Regions from separate parts of the Streptomyces sp. NPDC020742 genome, predicted to be linked through region 1. Evidence: predicted binding sites of a transcription regulator. Region 1 holds the regulator's gene; the other holds the start of a gene.
What was found. The regulator HrcA, encoded in region 1, represses chaperone genes, less so after heat shock. The targets are predictions, from matches to a motif close to TTNGCACTCNGNNNNNCNGAGTGCNAA.
Positions count from the first base shown of each region.

Region 1 (8,801 bases):
CACCCGGTCGAGGTTGATCCGCTGGATCACCCCGGCCAGGCCGAGCGAGTGGTCACCGTGGAAGTGCGTGATGCAGATCCGGTTCAGGTCGTGAGCGGCGACCCCGGCGCGCAACATCTGGCGCTGGGTCCCCTCCCCGGGGTCGAAGAGCAGCCCCTGGCCGTCCCAGCGCAGCAGGTAGCCGTTGTGGTTGCGGTGCCGTGTGGGGACCTGGCTCGCGGTCCCCAGGACCACCAATTCACGTACGGACAAGGTGGGTTACCGCTCCCGTCAGCCGGGGGGCCACTGAAGGCCCCGCCCACCGAGCACATGCAGATGGGCGTGGAAGACCGTCTGGCCCGCGCCGGAACCGGTGTTGAACACCACCCGGTAGCCACGGTCCTCGACCTTGTCCTCGGCGGCGACCTCGCGGGACTCCCGCAGTATGTCGGCGATCACCTGCGGCTCGGCGGCCGCCAGGCTCGCCGCGTCCGGGTAGTGCACCTTGGGGATCACCAGGACGTGCGTCGGCGCCTGCGGGTTGATGTCGCGGAAGGCGACGGTGGTCTCGGTCTCCCGGACGATCGTCGCCGGCACCTCCCCCGCCACGATCTTGCAGAACAGGCAGTCGGCCTGCGGTTCTCCCGCCACCGGCGGCTCCTCCCGGTCGTCCGTCGTACGCACGGTGCGCACGGCCTGGGATGCTACCGGGCCGGCCCCGCACCGGCTCCTACCCGCCCGGTCGCCGCCCGGTCGCGCCCCCGCGCCCCGCCTCGCCGCGGCGGGAGCCGGAGGGGCGGGCGGCGACCGGATCACTAAGCTGGTCGGTGATCGCTTTCGCCCACAACCGGGAGTTATGCACCATGGCAACCACGCGCACCGCCAAGACCCACTGGGAAGGCAACCTCCTGGAGGGCAAGGGCACCGTCGCCCTGGAGTCCTCCAAGGTCGGTACGTACGACGTGAACTGGCCCGCCCGCGCGGAGCAGCCGAACGGCACCACCAGCCCCGAGGAGCTGATCGCCGCCGCCCACTCCTCCTGCTACTCCATGGCCTTCTCGCACGGCCTGGCGGGCAAGGGCTACACCGTCGCGGCCCTGGACACCCAGGCCGACGTCACCTTCCAGCCCGGCGAGGGCATCACCGCCATCGCGCTGACCGTGAAGGCCAGCGTCCCCGGCCTGTCCGAGGAGGAGTTCCAGGCCGCGGCCGAGGACGCCAAGAAGAACTGCCCGGTCAGCCAGGCGCTGGCGGGCGTCAAGAACATCACGCTGACGGCCGAGCTGCTGGGCTGATCCGGCGGCCGGCGCGGCCGGCCGCCGCTGTGGTGAACGGCGGGGCGCCGGCCGGTCCTTGGGGCCGGCCGGCGCCCCGCCGCGTTGTCAGTGGGCCGTGCCACGATCTCTTCGTACGAACGGCTCCGGACCGGCGGACACCCGCGTCCGGTGCCCCTGCGGACCGCCGCATGCCCGCTCACGAAGGGATCCCACGTGACCCACAGCTCCCCCACCGCTCTCCGCCTGGCGCTGCGCCTCGCCGACCCGGAGACCGCCGATGCGCTGGCCGAGCGGCTGCGCCCGGAGCTGATGGCCGCGCTGACCGAACGCCTCGGGCTGTCGCAGGAGTCGCTGGCCGGGCTCCTCGGACCCGACGCGGCGGCGCTGCGGGCGGCGATGGCCGAGGAGCCGGAGGCGTTCCTGCTCCGGGCCGCGGCGGCCGGTGACCCGGAGGTCGCCCGCGCCCTGTGGAGCGCCCAGTACCTCCCCTCCGGTCAGCACCGGAAGCGACCGGTGAAGGACATCCCGGGCCTGCTGGACGCCCTGATGGCGGGGGCCGGCGCCGCCGATCCCACCGACCCGCGGTGGGACGAGGAGGGCGGGCTGGTGCCGGTGTTCCAGGAGGAGGCCACACCCGTCGAGGTGGTGGCGGCGCTGACCGGGCCGTTCCCCCAGCTGATCTCCTACGCCCTGGGCCGGCTGGCACCGAACCTCCCGCTGATGGCGGCGCTGGACGCCTGTACCGCCCTGGCCCACCTCGCCGGGGGTGAGGTGTTCCGGGCGTTCGTCCGTGCCGTCGAGGGGGCCACCGACCTCGACCTGGGGCACCCGGAGCTGTTGGACCTGCTGCGGTCCGCCGCGGGCGCCGACGACCCGGCGGCCTTCCTCCGGGAGCACCGGCCGGCCGGCGCCCCGACGGACCCGGCGATGGTGCGCGCCCTGTTGAGGGCCCGTGACGGCTTCGGGCACCAGGAGCGGCCCGAAGCCGTCGACTGGGACCTGGTGCGCCAGGAGCACGCCCGCTACCCCTTCGGGACGGAACCCCGGCCCGCACGCGGCTTCCGTCCCGGCAACCCGCTGTTCACGCTGATCCGGTGGGAGGGCTGCCCCCGCGAGCTGGTCCTGGAGGCCTTCCGCACGGACCCCTCGGCGACGGCACGGAGCGCCGCGGAGCTCCCCTTCGAGACCCTCGTCGGCCCCGAGGCCCGGGCGGGCCGGGTGCCCTTGGAGGAGGTGCTCGGGCGCGGCATCCGTGCGGGCTGGCTGTCCGCGGAGCGGGTCCTGACCGAGGTGACACCGGCCATGGAGGTGCTGCACGCGCTGCCGTACGACCACGAGCCGACCCGGAAGGCCATCGGCGCCCTGCTCGCACCGCTCGGCACCGACCCGGTCAACTGGCTGACGTGTTACGCCCGGCTGGGGCGCGCCCGCGGCACGGTCGCCGAGCTGATCGCCGACGCCGCCGATGCCACGTCCCGGCAGAAGCGCACCACCGCCTGGCCGCGCCGCCTGGAGGCGGTGTTCCCCGCGACGGCTCCGGAGGCGTCCCGGGCGGCGTTCCTCGGCCTGTTCGGATGCGCCTCACAGGAGGCGCAGACCGCCGTCGTACCGCACTTCGACCCGCGGGCCGTGCAGCACCTCCTGGTGTACGGCGACCCGTCCCCGGCCGTCCGGGACGCGCTGACGGCCGCACACGGTGTCGCGGCGCCGGCCTCCCAGGCGGCCTGCCGCTCCCTGTCCCCCGAGCAGCTCCAGCACCTCCTCGACCTCGACGCACCACAGGTGGACGCCGTCCTCTTCCTCCACGGCCACATCGACCAGCGGGAGCGGGAGCGGATGCTGGCCGGGCGGCTGCGCGGCGGCGGCACCCGCCGGGTACCGGACGCACTCCTGCGGACGCTTGACGAGGTCAACCTCGGCCACTACCGCCACTGGTTGGTCGCGGGCCTGGAGTCCGGCGACCTCGGTGTCGCCCGCAAGATCGTGGGACGGCTGAAGCTGCAGACCCCGGCGGCGCGGCTGCGGCTGCTGATCGCCGTGTGGGAGCGCAACGGGCCGGACGGAGTGCGGGAGATCCTGGCGATGGACCGGCTCCCGGTCGCCCTCCGTCGGCAGACCGAGCGGGCCCTGGAAGCCCCCGACGGCCTGGAGCAGCTGCGCGCCCGGCTCGCCGCCGAGGAGGACCCGGCCAAGCTGATCGCGTACCTCACCACGGCACCGTCCTACGCCGCCGACCGGCAGGCGCACAAGCTCGCCGGAGACGGCATCGCCCTGCCCTGGCCCGCGCTGATCGAGGCCCGCCGCGCGGGCGAACTGCCCGGCCGGCTTGCCACGGCGCTCGCGGAGCGCCCGGACTGCCCCCGCGAACTGCTGCTGGAGCTCCTGCCCGACGCCCCCGCGAGCGGCCACGACGACCGCACCTGGGTCCGGTCGGCCCTCCGGCGCGGTGCGCTCACCCCCGAGGACCTGCTGGACCACTGCGGCCCCGCCCGCGAGGCCCTGGGCCGCCTGCTGCGGGCCGTGGAGTCCCCGGACGCGCAGGCGGACCGCCGCGGGATACGCCACCGCGCCGCCGCACTGGCCACCGCGCACCTGGGCACCGACGTGGAGGCCTGGGCACTCTGCCTCCAGCTCCTGCCGACCTTCGCCGGCAGCCTCAGGGAGCTGATGACGACGGCCGGGGCGCTGATGCACCCGGCGGTGTGAACCGGAGGGCCGTACGGGGGGGGACCGGAGCTAGGGCCCAAACCCACGAAGATCCGAAAGAAGCTGACCTAGCTCCAGCGCCCGGTGCGGCCCAGCAGCAGGGCGGTCGCCGCGGTCCCCGCCGTGGAGGTGCGCAGCACGGTCGGGCCCAGCCGGTAAGGCCGGGCGCCGGCCTCGGCGAAGACGGCCAGCTCCTCCGGGGAGACACCGCCCTCGGGGCCGACGACGAGCACGATCCGCCCGGTGGCGGGGAGTTCGGCGGTGGCCAGCGGCGAGCTGCCCTCCTCGTGCAGGACGGCCGCGAAGTCGGCGTCGGCGAGCAGGGCCGCCACCTGGCGGGTCGTGCAGGGGTCGGCGACCTCAGGGAAGGTCAGCCGGCGGGACTGCTTGCCCGCCTCGCGGGCCGTGGCGCGCCACTTGGCCAGCGACTTGGCTGCCCGCTCGCCCTTCCACTGGGTGATACAACGCGCCGCCGACCAGGGCACGATCGCGTCCACGCCGGTCTCGGTCATCGTCTCGACGGCCAGCTCCCCGCGGTCGCCCTTGGGGAGCGCCTGGACGACGGTGAGGGTGGGCTCCGGCCGCTCCTCGGTGCGCACCTCGGCGACGGCCACGGTGAGCCGGTCCTTGCCCTCGACGGCGGCGACCGTCCCGTAGGCCCCGGCGCCCTGACCGTCCGTCAGCACGACCTCCTCGCCGACCCGCAGCCGGCGCACCGACACCGCGTGCCGGCCCTCGGGGCCGTCCAGGGTCAGGGTGCCGCCCGCCCGTACGGGCCCGAGCGCATCGACGAGGAAAACGGGCGCGGTCATACGGCGCCGCCGGCCGTGGGGAGGGTCAACGCGGCGCGCGCCGCTTCCAGTTCGGCCGCCAGGACCTCGACGAGCTGCGCGGCGGGCAGCTCGCGGGCCAGCCGGTGGCCCTGCCCGGCCCAGAGGTTCATCCCCTGCGCGTCGCCCGCCTTGGCCGCGGCCTTGCGGACGGGGGCGGTCAGGTAGTGCACGGCGGGGTAGGCGGCCGGGGCGTACGGGCCGTGCTCGCGCAGGAAGCGGTTCACCAGCCCGCGGGCCGGCCGGCCGGAGAAGGCCCGGGTCAACTCCGTATGTGTGTAGAGGGGGTTGGTGAGCGCCTGCTTGTGGAGCGGATTGGCGCCCGACTCCGGGGTAGCGAGGAAGGCGGTGCCCAGCTGCGCCATCGTCGCCCCGGCGGCCAGCACTGCCGCGATCTGCGCCCCGCGCATCAGCCCGCCCGCGGCGATCACCGGGATCTGGACGGCCTCCCGGACCTGGCCGAGCAGCGCCATCAGCCCCAGCCCCGAACCGGTGCCGTCCGCATGCGGGTCGTCCCGGTGGGTGGCCTGGTGGCCGCCGGCCTCCACGCCCTGCACACACACCGCGTCCGCCCCGGACCACTGCGCGGCCTGTGCCTCGGCGGCGGTGGTGGCGGTGACCACGGTGTACGTCCCGACCTTGGCGAAGGCGTCGAGGACCGCGCGCGAGGGGCAGCCGAAGGTGAACGACACCACCGGCACCGGGTCCTCCCGCAGGATCGCGAGCTTGGCCTCGTAGCCGTCGTCGCTGGGCCCTTCGGTGTCACCGAGTTCGGTCTCGTACCAGGCGGCCTCGCCGGCGAGCTGTTCGCGGTAGACGTCGACGGCGGCGCTGTCGGCCAGCGACGGCTGCGGCATGAAGAGGTTGACGCCGAAGGGCCGGTCGGTCAGCGACCGCAGCTGTTTGATCTCCTGGTACATGCCATCAGCGGTCTTGTAGCCGGCGGCGAGGGATCCGAGACCGCCGGCACCGCAGACGGCGGCGGCCAGCTCCGGGCCGGAACCGCCGCCCGCCATCGGGGCCTGCACGATGGGGTAGCGGCAGAGATCGGTCAGTGCGGTGGGCATGCGCACATCGTGTCACGCTCAGGGCACCACCCCGAACCGGGGCCGGACGCTCTTCCAACCCGCTCCGGCCCGTTGTCCACCGCCCGTTGAACGCGCCCTTCAGGCGCGAGAACAGCCCCCGCTGCCCCGGCTGACGGCGCTTGCCCGGGGGACGCGCCCCCGGGCTCCGGCCGACTATCTACCGCCCGTTGAACGCGTCCTTCAGGCGCGAGAACAGCCCCTGCTGCCCCGGCTGGAACTGGCCCGTGGGGCGCTCCTCGCCACGGAGCTTGGCGAGGCGCCGCAGCAGCTCCTCCTGCTCGGGGTCGAGCTTGGAGGGCGTCTGGACCTCGACGTGGACGATCAGATCGCCACGGCCGTTGCCCCGCAGATGGGTCACACCGCGCTGGTGCAGCGGGATCGACTGGCCGGACTGGGTGCCGGGCCGGACGTCGATCTCCTCCACCCCGTCCAGCGTCTCCAGCGGACACTTGGTGCCCAGCGCCGCCGCCGTCATCGGGATGGTGACCGTGCAGTGCAGATCGTCGCCGCGCCGCTGGAAGACCTGATGCGCCAGCTCGTGGATCTCCACATAGAGGTCACCGGCGGGGCCGCCACCGGGGCCGACCTCGCCCTCACCGGCGAGTTGGATCCGGGTGCCGTTGTCGACACCGGCCGGGATCTTGACGGTCAGCGTGCGGCGGGAGCGGATCCGTCCGTCACCGGCGCACTCGGGGCACGGGGTCGGCACGACCGTACCGAAGCCCTGGCACTGCGGGCAGGGCCGCGAGGTCATGACCTGGCCCAGGAAGGACCGGGTGACCTGGGAGACCTCACCGCGGCCGCGGCACATGTCACAGGTCTGCGCCGAGGTGCCCGGCGCCGCCCCCTCACCGGTGCAGGTCGTGCAGACCACGGCGGTGTCGACCTGGATGTCCTTGGTCGTGCCGAAGGCCGCCTCGCTCAGCTCGACATCGAGCCGGATCATGGCGTCCTGACCGCGGCGGGTCCGCGAGCGCGGCCCGCGCTGGGAGGCGGTGCCGAAGAACGCGTCCATGATGTCGGAGAAGTTGCCGAAGCCCGCGCCGAAGCCGCCCGCGCCCTGGCCGCCGCCGGCCTGCGAGAGCGGGTCGCCGCCGAGGTCGTATACCTGCTTCTTCTGCGGGTCCGACAGGACCTCGTAAGCGGCGTTGATCTCCTTGAACCGCTCCTGGGTCTTCGGATCCGGGTTGACGTCCGGGTGGAGCTCGCGCGCCAGCCGCCGGAACGCCTTCTTGATCTCGTCCTGCGAGGCATCGCGCCGAACGCCCAGGACCGCGTAGTAATCCGTGGCCACTTACGACTCCGCGAGGATCTGTCCGACGTAACGTGCCACTGCGCGTACCGCTCCCATCGTTCCGGGGTAGTCCATGCGGGTCGGTCCGACCACGCCGAGTTTGGCGACTGCCTCGTCGCCCGAACCGTAGCCGACCGTGACGACCGAGGTGGACGTCAGGCCTTCGTGGGCATTCTCATGCCCGATGCGTACGGTCATGCCCGAGTCCTTGGCTTCGCCGAGCAGCTTGAGCATCACCACGTGCTCCTCAAGTGCCTCCAGCACCGGACGGATGGTCAGGGGGAAGTCGTGTCCGAAGCGCGTGAGATTGGCGGTTCCGCCGATCATCAGCCGCTCTTCGGTCTCCTCCACCAAAGTCTCCAGCAACACCGACAGCACTGTCGAGACCGTGCCGCGGTCGTCCTGCTCGAAGGACTCGGGGAGATCCTGCACCAACGGGGGCACATCCGTGAAACGGCGTCCCACCACCCGGCTGTTCAGCCGCGCCCGCAGGTCCGCGAGGGACGTCTCGGCGAACGGTGCCTGGCAGTCGATCAGCCGCTGCTCGACCCGTCCGGTGTCGGTGATCAGCACCAACATCAGCCGGGCCGGGGCCAGCGCCAGCAGTTCGACGTGCCGGACCGTGGACCGCGTCAGGGACGGGTACTGCACGACCGCGACCTGCCGGGTCAGCTGCGCCAGCAGCCGGACCGTGCGCCCCACCACATCGTCGAGGTCGACGGCGCCGTCCAGGAAGTTCTGGATCGCCCGCCGCTCGGGGCTGGACAGCGGCTTGACGCCGGCCAGCTTGTCGACGAAGAGGCGGTAGCCCTTGTCGGTCGGGATCCGCCCAGCACTCGTATGGGGCTGGGCGATGAAGCCCTCGTCCTCCAGGGCCGCCATGTCATTGCGGACCGTGGCCGGGGAGACCCCCAACCGATGGCGCTCGGTGAGCGCCTTGGAGCCGACCGGCTCCTCCGTCCCGACGTAGTCCTGGACGATGGCGCGCAGCACTTCGAGCCTGCGTTCACTGAGCATCCCGCGCACCTCCAGTCCGGTCGTCCGTCATCTCGCTTCTCCTGGCACTCACACGGGCCGAGTGCCAGACCCGGAGCCAGTGTACGGCCGGGTAGCACGGGGACGGCAAGGGCGACCGCGCACAGCACCCGCCGGATGACCGTCTTCGACCGATCTGCCGGGCAACGCTATCGCGAGGGAGCTAGCGTCTCGGTATGCGCACTGCTTGGGAAGAGGCCGGGTGGGAACAGCTCGGCGACGGCGTGGCCAGGCGCCGGATGCCGGGCTGGGACGAGACCGTCGGCGTGATCGCCGGCACCTCCGGCGTCATGATCGTCGACACCGGCGCGAGCCTCCGCGACGGCGCGGATCTGCGCCGGACGGTCCGGGCCGTCCTGGGCCGGGACGTGACGCATGTCGCGCTAACTCACCCGCACTTCGATCATGTGCTGGGTACCGCCGCCTTCGCGGGCGTCGAGGTGTTCGGCGCGACCGGCCTGGGTGAGCTGCTGCGCCGCAGCAAGGACGAGCTGCGGCACGATGCGGTGCGGCACGGCCTCGACCGGGACGCCGCGGCCGAGGCCGCCGATCTGCTGGTCGTCCCGCACCACCACGTGCACGACCAGCTCAC
Region 1 covers NZ_JBFAEA010000001.1:293,628-302,428, reverse strand. The annotation lists gene AB0G84_RS01205 (ribonuclease Z) at 1-252, opposite strand, end outside; gene AB0G84_RS01200 (histidine triad nucleotide-binding protein) at 271-630, opposite strand; gene AB0G84_RS01195 (OsmC family protein) at 843-1,274, shown strand; gene AB0G84_RS01190 (hypothetical protein) at 1,470-3,962, shown strand; gene AB0G84_RS01185 (16S rRNA (uracil(1498)-N(3))-methyltransferase) at 4,031-4,774, opposite strand; gene AB0G84_RS01180 (nitronate monooxygenase) at 4,771-5,859, opposite strand; gene dnaJ (molecular chaperone DnaJ) at 6,038-7,174, opposite strand; gene hrcA (heat-inducible transcriptional repressor HrcA) at 7,175-8,191, opposite strand; gene AB0G84_RS01165 (MBL fold metallo-hydrolase) at 8,386-8,801, shown strand, end outside.

Region 2 (8,801 bases), on a different contig from region 1:
AGGATTCGGGCTCGGCGGACGTCACCTCCCGCTCGTCGGTGGGGTGTGCGGTGCCGGCGGCCAGGCCCTGGGCGTAGCGGGCGAGGTGGCCGTGCGGATCGTGGCCCCGGCCACCGGCAACCCGGAGGGCGGCGAGCAGAAAGGTCCGGGCGAACCCTTCGAGGGCGTCGGAGCGGGGACCGGAGCAGCTGGGGCGGGGGCCGGGGAGGGTGAGCAGGCCGTGCCGCGGGGAGAAGTAGGGGCGGGCCGCGCACAGCAGCGCGTCGGCCGCGGCCTCCCAGTGGGCGCGGGTGAAGCCGGTGTACGGGCTGCGCCGGCGGTCCTCGGGCGGAAGGGGGAAGGGGTGGGATCCGGGCATGGCGCCCCCTGGGGCGGAGGATGACGGCCGACAGCCAGGGATCCTCCCGGTGAGCTGATGGTGCGTCAAGACGAGCGGAACGGGACCACGGAGGAGCACGCCGTATGACCACATCGCCCCCCGCCGGCCACGCCGGGGAAGCCGACGGCGCGGGGGGCGGGCCACCCGCGGCGCACCGGCCCGCCCTGCTGCTGTCGATGGGCCCCGGTGTCGCCGAGCGGCTGCTCGACGCCCGCCACCACACCCGGCTCGCGGCCCTGGCCCGTACCGACTCCCGGCTGGTCGCCCACGACCTGGCCGCTCCCCCACCGGCCGTCGCCGCCGCGCTGGCCGACGCCGAGGTGCTGCTCACCTGCTGGGGCGCGCCCCCGCTGACCGCGTCCGTACTGGCCGCGGCGCCCCGGCTGCGGGCGGTCGTGCACGCCGCCGGCTCGGTCAAGCACCACCTCACCGACGCCTGCTGGGAGCGCGGTATCGCGGTCTCCTCGGCGGCGGCGGCCAATGCGCTCCCGGTCGCCGAGTACACCCTCGCCGCGATCCTGATGGCCAACAAGCGCGTCCTGCACAGCGCGCACCGCTACCGCGGGCTGCGCACCGGGCACGACTGGCACCGAGAGCTGGCCGGCGCCGGCAACTACCGCCGCACCGTCGGCGTGATCGGCGCCTCCCGCATCGGCCGGCGGGTCGTCGAGCTGCTGCGCCCGTTCGCCCTGGACGTCCTGCTGTACGACCCGTACCTGGACGCCGCCGAGGCCGCCCGGCTGGGGGTGCGGCCGGTGCCGCTGGCCGCGCTGTGCGCCGGCAGCGACGTGGTCACCGTGCACGCACCGCAACTGCCCGCCACCCGCCACCTGCTGGGCGCCCGCGAACTGGCCCTGATGCCGGACGGCGCGACGCTGGTCAACACCGCCCGCGGCTCCCTGGTCGACGCGGCGGCCCTGCTGCCCGAGCTGGTCTCCGGCCGGCTGAGCGCCGTCCTGGACGTCACCGAGCCCGCCCTGCCGCCCCCGGACTCCCCGCTGTACGAGCTGCCGAACGTCCTGCTCACCCCGCACATCGCCGGCTCGATGGGCACCGAGCTGCACCGCCTCGCCGACAGCGCCCTGGACGAACTCGCCCGCTACGCCGGCGGTCTGCCCTTCGCCGACCCGGTCCGCCCCGAGCACCTCGGCCGCTCGGCCTGACGGCCCGCCGGGCCACCCGCGGGAACCTGAACGCCGGAAGGCCCGGCCCCCGCGAACGGGAACCGGGCCTTTCGGATCAGCCGGCGCGCGGTGCGCGCCGCGCGTCAGTGCGCGTGACCGTGGCCGTGACCGGCCTCGGCCTCTTCCTCTTCCTTCTTCTCGACGACCAGCGTCTCGGTCGTCAGCAGCAGGGAGGCGATCGACGCGGCGTTCTCCAGCGCGGAGCGGGTGACCTTCACCGGGTCGATGACGCCGGCCTTGACCAGGTCGCCGTACTCACCGGTGGCGGCGTTGAAGCCGTTGCCCTTCTCCTGCTCGGCGACCTTGGAGGTGATGACGTAGCCCTCCAGGCCGGCGTTCTCCGCGATCCAGCGCAGCGGCTCGACGACCGCGCGGCGGACGACGGCGACACCGGTGGCCTCGTCGCCCTCCTTGCCCAGGCCGCCGTCCAGCACCTTGGCGGCGTGGACCAGGGCGGAGCCACCACCGGAGACGATGCCCTCCTCGACCGCGGCGCGGGTCGCGGAGATGGCGTCCTCCAGACGGTGCTTCTTCTCCTTGAGCTCGACCTCGGTGGCCGCACCCACGCGGATCACGCAGACGCCGCCGGCGAGCTTGGCGAGGCGCTCCTGGAGCTTCTCGCGGTCCCAGTCGGAGTCGGTGCCCTCGATCTCGGCCTTGATCTGGGCGACCCGGCCCTCGACGTCCTCGGACTTGCCGCCACCGTCGACGATGGTGGTGTCGTCCTTGGTGACGGTCACGCGGCGGGCGGTGCCCAGCACGTCCAGACCGGCCTGGTCGAGCTTGAGGCCGACCTCCTCGGCGATGACGGTGGCACCGGTGAGGGTGGCCATGTCGCCGAGCATCGCCTTGCGGCGGTCACCGAAGCCGGGGGCCTTGACGGCCACGGCGTTGAAGGTGCCACGGATCTTGTTGACGACGAGGGTGGAGAGGGCCTCGCCCTCCACGTCCTCGGCGATGATCAGCAGCGGCTTGGAGGCGCCGGCCTGGATGATCTTCTCCAGCAGCGGCAGCAGGTCCTGGATCGAGGCGATCTTGCCCTGGTGGATCAGGATGTACGGGTCCTCGAGGACGGCCTCCATACGCTCCTGGTCGGTGACCATGTAGGGCGAGAGGTAGCCCTTGTCGAAGGCCATGCCCTCGGTGAAGTCCAGCTCCAGACCGAAGGTGTTGGACTCCTCGACGGTGATCACACCGTCCTTGCCGACCTTGTCCATGGCCTCGGCGATCAGCTCGCCGACCTGCTTGTCCTGCGCGGACAGACCGGCCACGGCGGCGATGTCGGCCTTGTCGTCGATCGGACGGGCGGTGGCCAGGAGGTCATCGGACACGGCCTTGACCGCGGCGTCGATGCCCTTCTTCAGGGCGGCCGGGGAAGCGCCCGCGGCGACGTTGCGCAGACCCTCGCGGACCAGGGCCTGGGCCAGCACGGTGGCGGTGGTGGTGCCGTCACCCGCGATGTCGTTGGTCTTGGTCGCCACCTCCTTGACGAGCTGGGCGCCCAGGTTCTCGTAGGGGTCCTCGATCTCGACCTCACGGGCGATGGTGACACCGTCGTTGGTGATGGTCGGGGCGCCGAACTTCTTGTCGATGACGACGTTGCGGCCCTTGGGGCCGATCGTCACCTTGACCGTGTCGGCAAGCTTGTTGACGCCGCGCTCAAGGGCGCGACGGGCGTCCTCGTCGAACTTCAGGATCTTCGCCATGGGGTGCTTCAAGTCCTCTCATTGCGATCCTCGGCACGCAGTGGGGACCGCTGTGTCAAAACGGAACTGCGCCCCTGCCCCGGGTTGTTTAGACGCGGGAACCAGGGGCGCAGATCACGGCAAAAGCGGGTGAATTACTTCTCGACGATCGCGAGCACGTCGCGCGCAGAGAGCACGAGGTAGTCCTCGTTGTTGTACTTCACCTCGGTGCCGCCGTACTTGCTGTAGAGAACGACGTCGCCAACGGTGACGTCGAGCTCGACGCGCTTGCCGTCCTCGAAGCGGCCCGGGCCGACGGCCAGGACGACGCCCTCCTGGGGCTTCTCCTTGGCAGTGTCCGGGATGACCAGACCCGAGGCCGTGGTCTGCTCGGCGTCGAGCGGCTGGACCACGATGCGGTCCTCAAGCGGCTTGATGGCAACCTTGGAGCTGGTGGTCGTCACGATCCGACCTCCCCCTTCGGAGATCTCACGGGGTTAACTGTCTGAGGTGGCGACCAGGTGGATCCGTCGTCGCGGGTGCCGGACCTGCCCGTCGCTGTGTCTGGCACTCCCCACTGGAGAGTGCCAACGCCGAGACTATGCCGCGGTTAGCACTCGGTCAAGCGGAGTGCCAGCGCGCCGGGTGCGGTTCTGCGGGACCGGGTGACGCCCACGGGAACCGCGAGGTCGCCGAGGGGTAGCTTCCCTACCAAAGCGGACACGGCTTCCCGTTCCTCGCAACCACCCTCGGGGCTGCCTCGTCTACTTCCCCGACTGCCGGACGCGCCAACCGCGCCGGCACGTCGTGTGTGGATCAGCCCGGATCGTCCGCGGCCCTGACCATCGATGGCGGAGGATTCCCGTGCGTGGACCGATCAGCGCTGCCCGGGCGCCCCGGGAGAAGCCGGAGAGCGACGCCGAGCGGACCATGACGTTCGCCGCGCTCGCCCGGGCCCCGGACCGCCGGCGGACCGAGGCCCGGCTGCTGGCCCTCGTCTCGCTGATCACCGTCTTCGGCTACGCCTACACCGGGCTGTCCATGACCGGCCAACTGCCCGGCGGCCTGGCCCGCTTCGCGGTCAGCATGCTCTTCCTGGCGCTGGTGCCGCACCTGGTGCTGCGCCGGTTCGCCCCCCGCGCCGATCCACTGATCCTGCCGGTGGCGACGCTGCTGACCGGGATCGGCCTGGTCCTGCTGCACCGGCTGGACCTCACCTACGCCCACACCCCCCGGCTGAAGATCGCCGAGGCGGCCAGCGGGCAGCTGGTGTGGTCGGTGATCGGGGTGGCGGTCTGCATCGTCATCCTGCTGCTGGTGCGCGACCACCGAATCCTCCAGCGCTACATCTACCTGACGATGGCGGTCGCACTGGTGCTGCTGATGGCACCGGCGTTCTTCGGCGCGGACATGTACGGCGCCAAGCGCTGGATCCTGCTGGGGCCGCTGTCGCTCCAGCCCGGCGAGTTCGTGAAGATCATGATCTCGGTGTTCTTCGCCGGCTACCTGACCGTCAACCGCGATGCGCTGGCGCTGGCCGGACGCCGCGTCATGGGCGTCCAGCTGCCCCCAGGGCGGCAGTTGGGGCCGATCTTCACGATCTGGGCGATCAGCCTGCTGGTGCTGATCTTCGAACGGGACCTGGGCACCTCGCTGATCTTCTTCGGCGTCTTCGTGATCATGCTCTACATGGCCACCAACCGCGCCAGCTGGGTGGTGTGCGGCCTGCTGATGGCCACCGTCGGCGCGGCCGTCGTCGGCTCCCTCGAACCGCATGTGCACGGCCGGGTCACCGCCTGGCTCGACCCGATGCACGCCTTCACCAAGCAGGGCATCGCCGAGGGCATGTCCAACCAGCTGGGCGAGGCGCTGTTCAGCTTCGGCAGCGGCGGCATCAGCGGCAGCGGCCTGGGCCAGGGCCACCCCGAGCTGATCGGCTTCGCCGGCAACAGCGACTTCATCCTCACCACGGTCGGCGAGGAGCTGGGCCTGGCCGGGGTGATGGCCGTGCTGATGCTGTACGTCCTGCTGGCGCAGCGCGGGCTGCGGGTGGCGCTGACCTCCCGCGACCCGTTCAGCAAACTGCTCGCGGTCGGGCTGGCCGGGGCGCTGCTGCTCCAGGTCTTCGTGGTCTCCGGCGGGGTCACCGGTCTGATCCCACTGACCGGCAAGGCGCTGCCGTTCCTCGCCAAGGGCGGCTCGTCGCTGGTCGCGAACTGGGTGATGGTGGCGCTGCTGCTGCGGATCAGCGACCACGCCCAGCGCCGCCGGGAGCCGGAGGGCGCGCCGAACCGCCGGCCGCTGCGGGGCCTTCCCCGACGCCGGGCGGCGCGGCGGCGCGACCGCCGGGCAGCGTGACGGGAGCGACCGCGGGGCAGGGCGTGGCCCACCGGGCGGCCAGGCCGACCGGGTCTGGCCCACAATGGTGCAGGTGACCGACCTCGACACCTTCTCCGCGCTGCTCACCCCCGAGGGGCAGGCGCTGCTGGCCGAACTGCGCGACCACGACCCGGCGGACGAGCTGGCCACCGCCACCCGGCTGCGCCGCGACCACCCCGCGCCCCTGGTGTCCGCCGCACTCGGCCAGGCCCGGCTGCGGCAGCGCGCGGCGGCGAAGTTCGGGGCGGACGCCGGGCGGATGTACTTCACCCCGCACGGCGTCGAACAGTCCACCCGCACCACGGTCGCCGCCCACCGGGCCGCCCGGTTCGCCGCGCTGGGCGTGCGCACCCTGGCCGATCTGTGCTGCGGCATCGGCGGGGACGCGCTGGCGCTGGCCCGGGCCGGGATCCGCGTACTGGCCGTCGACCGCGACCCGCTGGCCTGTGCGGCGGCCCGGGCGAACGCCGAGGCGCTGGGGCTCGCGGAGCTGATCGAGGTGCGCCAGGCCGAGGTGACGGAGGTGGACACCGCCGGATACGACGCGGTGTTCGTCGACCCGGCCCGGCGCGGCGGGGCGCGCGGCGGCCGGATCTTCGACCCGGAGGCGTACTCACCGCCGCTGTCGTGGGCGGTCGAGGCGGCCCGTACGGCCCCCTTCGCGGCGCTGAAGGTCGCCCCCGGGGTGCCGCACGAGGCGCTGCCGGAGGACGCCGGAACGGAGTGGATCTCCGACGGGGGCGAGGTGAAGGAGGCGGTGCTGTGGTTCGGCACCGAGCCCGGCGCCCGGCGCGCCACGCTACTGCCGGCCGGTGACTCGCTGCGCGGCGCGGGCCTGCCGGACGCGGAGGCCGGTCCGGTGGGCCGCTACCTGTACGAGCCGGACGGCGCGGTGATCCGCGCCCACCTCGTCGCGGACGTCGCCGCCGACGTCGACGGCCGGCTCCTGGACCCCACCATCGCCTACATCACCGCCGACGCGCTGCGCCCCACCCCGTACGCGACCGCCTACGAGCTCACCGATGTGCTGCCCTTCCACGTCAAGCGGCTTAAGGCGCTGCTGCGCGAGCGCGGGGTCGGGGTCGCGGTGATCAAGAAGCGGGGCTCCGCCGTGGAGCCGGAGGAGCTGCGCAAGAAGCTGAAGCTGGCGGGCGGCGGCGCCTCGGTGACGATCTTCCTGACCCGGGTCGCCGGGGCGCCGACGATGCTGCTCGGGCACCCGGTGGGCGGCGCCTGACCGGCGCTCAGGCCAGGTCGGTGAGGTCCTCGGCGTAGACCTGGGAGAGCGGCTGGGGGCCGATGTACTGCTGGCAGGTGCACTGGCCGGCCTCGTACTGGACCGGCTTGTGGTCGGCGTCCCAGGCGACCGGGAGCTCCACCCGCTCATGACACTTGCCCTTTTTGTCATGCTTGGCGAGGTGATGGGTGCAGCCGCACACCGGCTCCGGCGGCTTCTGCGCGGCGGCCAGCTCCTGCCGCTCGTGACGGGCCGACTCCAGGCGCTCCATCTTGCGCTCATGACGGGTGCGCAGCGCCGTACGGGCGGTGTCGGCGACCTTCGCGAAGCCGCCCGCCATGAAGAAGATGAAGACCCACCAGAACCAGTCCACAGCCTGTCGCCTCCCCACGTGCGCGCCCGGTGCCGCTCCAGGGTAAGACCTCGGGGCGTACGGGGTGCCGGGGGAGGCGCCGGTTGTCACCGATCCGCAGAAGGCGGGGCGGTCGGGAGCAACCGGTCCGCGGAAGGCGGGGCGGTCGGGAGCAACCGGTCCGCAGCAGGCGGGGCGTTTCAGGAGTAGAGGTTCTGCTTGCTCATCTCGTGGACGTGGTCGTGGCCGTGGCTGTGCCCGTGACCGTGACCGTGGCCATGCCCGTCACCGGTCTCCTCCGCCGGGTCCGCCCCCGGCACATGCGGCTCGGTGACCGGCAGCGAGGAGTCCGCCGAGAGGTCCCAGGCGGAGGCCGCCCGCCCCCGGGCCACCATCTCCGCGCCCAGGGCCGCCACCATCGCGCCGTTGTCGGTGCACAGCTTGGGCCGCGGCACCCGCAGGGTGATGCCGGCGTCCTCGCAGCGGCGCTCGGCCATCGCCCGCAGCCGGGAGTTGGCCGCCACCCCGCCGCCGATCATCAGGTGGTCCACGCCGTTGTCCTTGCAGGCCCGCACCGCCTTACGGGTCAGCACGTCCACCACGGCCTCCTGGAAGGACGCCGAGACGTCCGCCACCGGCACCTCCTCGCCGGCCGCCCGCTTGGCCTCGATCCAGCGGGCCACGGCCGTCTTCAGACCGGAGAAGGAGAAGTCGTAGCGGGGGTCGCGGGGGCCGGTCAGCCCGCGCGGGAAGCGGATCGCGTCGGGGTTGCCCTCGCGGGCGTAGCGGTCGATGACCGGGCCGCCGGGGAAGCCGAGGTTGAGCACCCGGGCGATCTTGTCGAAGGCCTCGCCGGCCGCGTCATCGATGGTCGAGCCCAGCGGCCGGACGTCGGCGGTGATGTCCGGCGCCAGCAGCAGCGAGGAGTGCCCGCCGCTGACCAGCAGCGCCATGGTGGGCTCCGGCAGCGGGCCGTGCTCCAGCTGGTCGACGCAGATGTGCGAGGCGAGGTGGTTGACGCCGTAGAGCGGCTTGCCCAGCGCATAGGCGTACGCCTTGGCGGCCGAGACGCCGACCAGCAGCGCACCGGCCAGGCCGGGCCCCGCGGTGACCGCGATGCCGTCCAGGTCGGACGCCGCGACCCCGGCGTCCTTCAGCGCCCGCTGGATGGTGGGGACCATCGCCTCCAGGTGGGCGCGGGAGGCCACCTCCGGCACCACGCCGCCGAACCGGGCGTGCTCGTCGACGCTGGAGGCGACCGCGTCGGCGAGGAGGGTGTGACCGCGGACGATGCCGACACCGGTCTCGTCGCAGGAGGTCTCGATGCCGAGGACGAGCGGTCCGCCGCGTGAGTCAGCCATGGTTGTCAAGTTCCTTGTACGGAGGGTGCTTCGGAGGAGGTCTGGGTGGTGCGGCGCATCACCAGGGCGTCAACGTTGCCGGGCTGGTAGTAGCCGCGGCGGAAGCCGATCGGCTCGAAGCCGAAGCGCTCGTAGAGGCGCTGGGCGCGGAGGTTGTCGACCCGCACCTCCAGCAGCACCTCATGGCATTCGAAGTCCGTTGCGGCGCTGAGGAGTTCGGTCAG
Region 2 covers NZ_JBFAEA010000004.1:281,268-290,068, forward strand. The annotation lists gene AB0G84_RS10615 (DUF2264 domain-containing protein) at 1-358, opposite strand, end outside; gene AB0G84_RS10620 (hydroxyacid dehydrogenase) at 556-1,542, shown strand; gene groL (chaperonin GroEL) at 1,647-3,269, opposite strand; gene groES (co-chaperone GroES) at 3,404-3,712, opposite strand; gene AB0G84_RS10635 (FtsW/RodA/SpoVE family cell cycle protein) at 4,179-5,606, shown strand; gene AB0G84_RS10640 (class I SAM-dependent methyltransferase) at 5,671-6,864, shown strand; gene AB0G84_RS10645 (hypothetical protein) at 6,872-7,237, opposite strand; gene tsaD (tRNA (adenosine(37)-N6)-threonylcarbamoyltransferase complex transferase subunit TsaD) at 7,417-8,577, opposite strand; gene AB0G84_RS10655 (GNAT family N-acetyltransferase) at 8,583-8,801, opposite strand, start outside.
Region 2: a site for HrcA is predicted at 3,859-3,885, ahead of groES (co-chaperone GroES). Genes of this name have one in related genera too.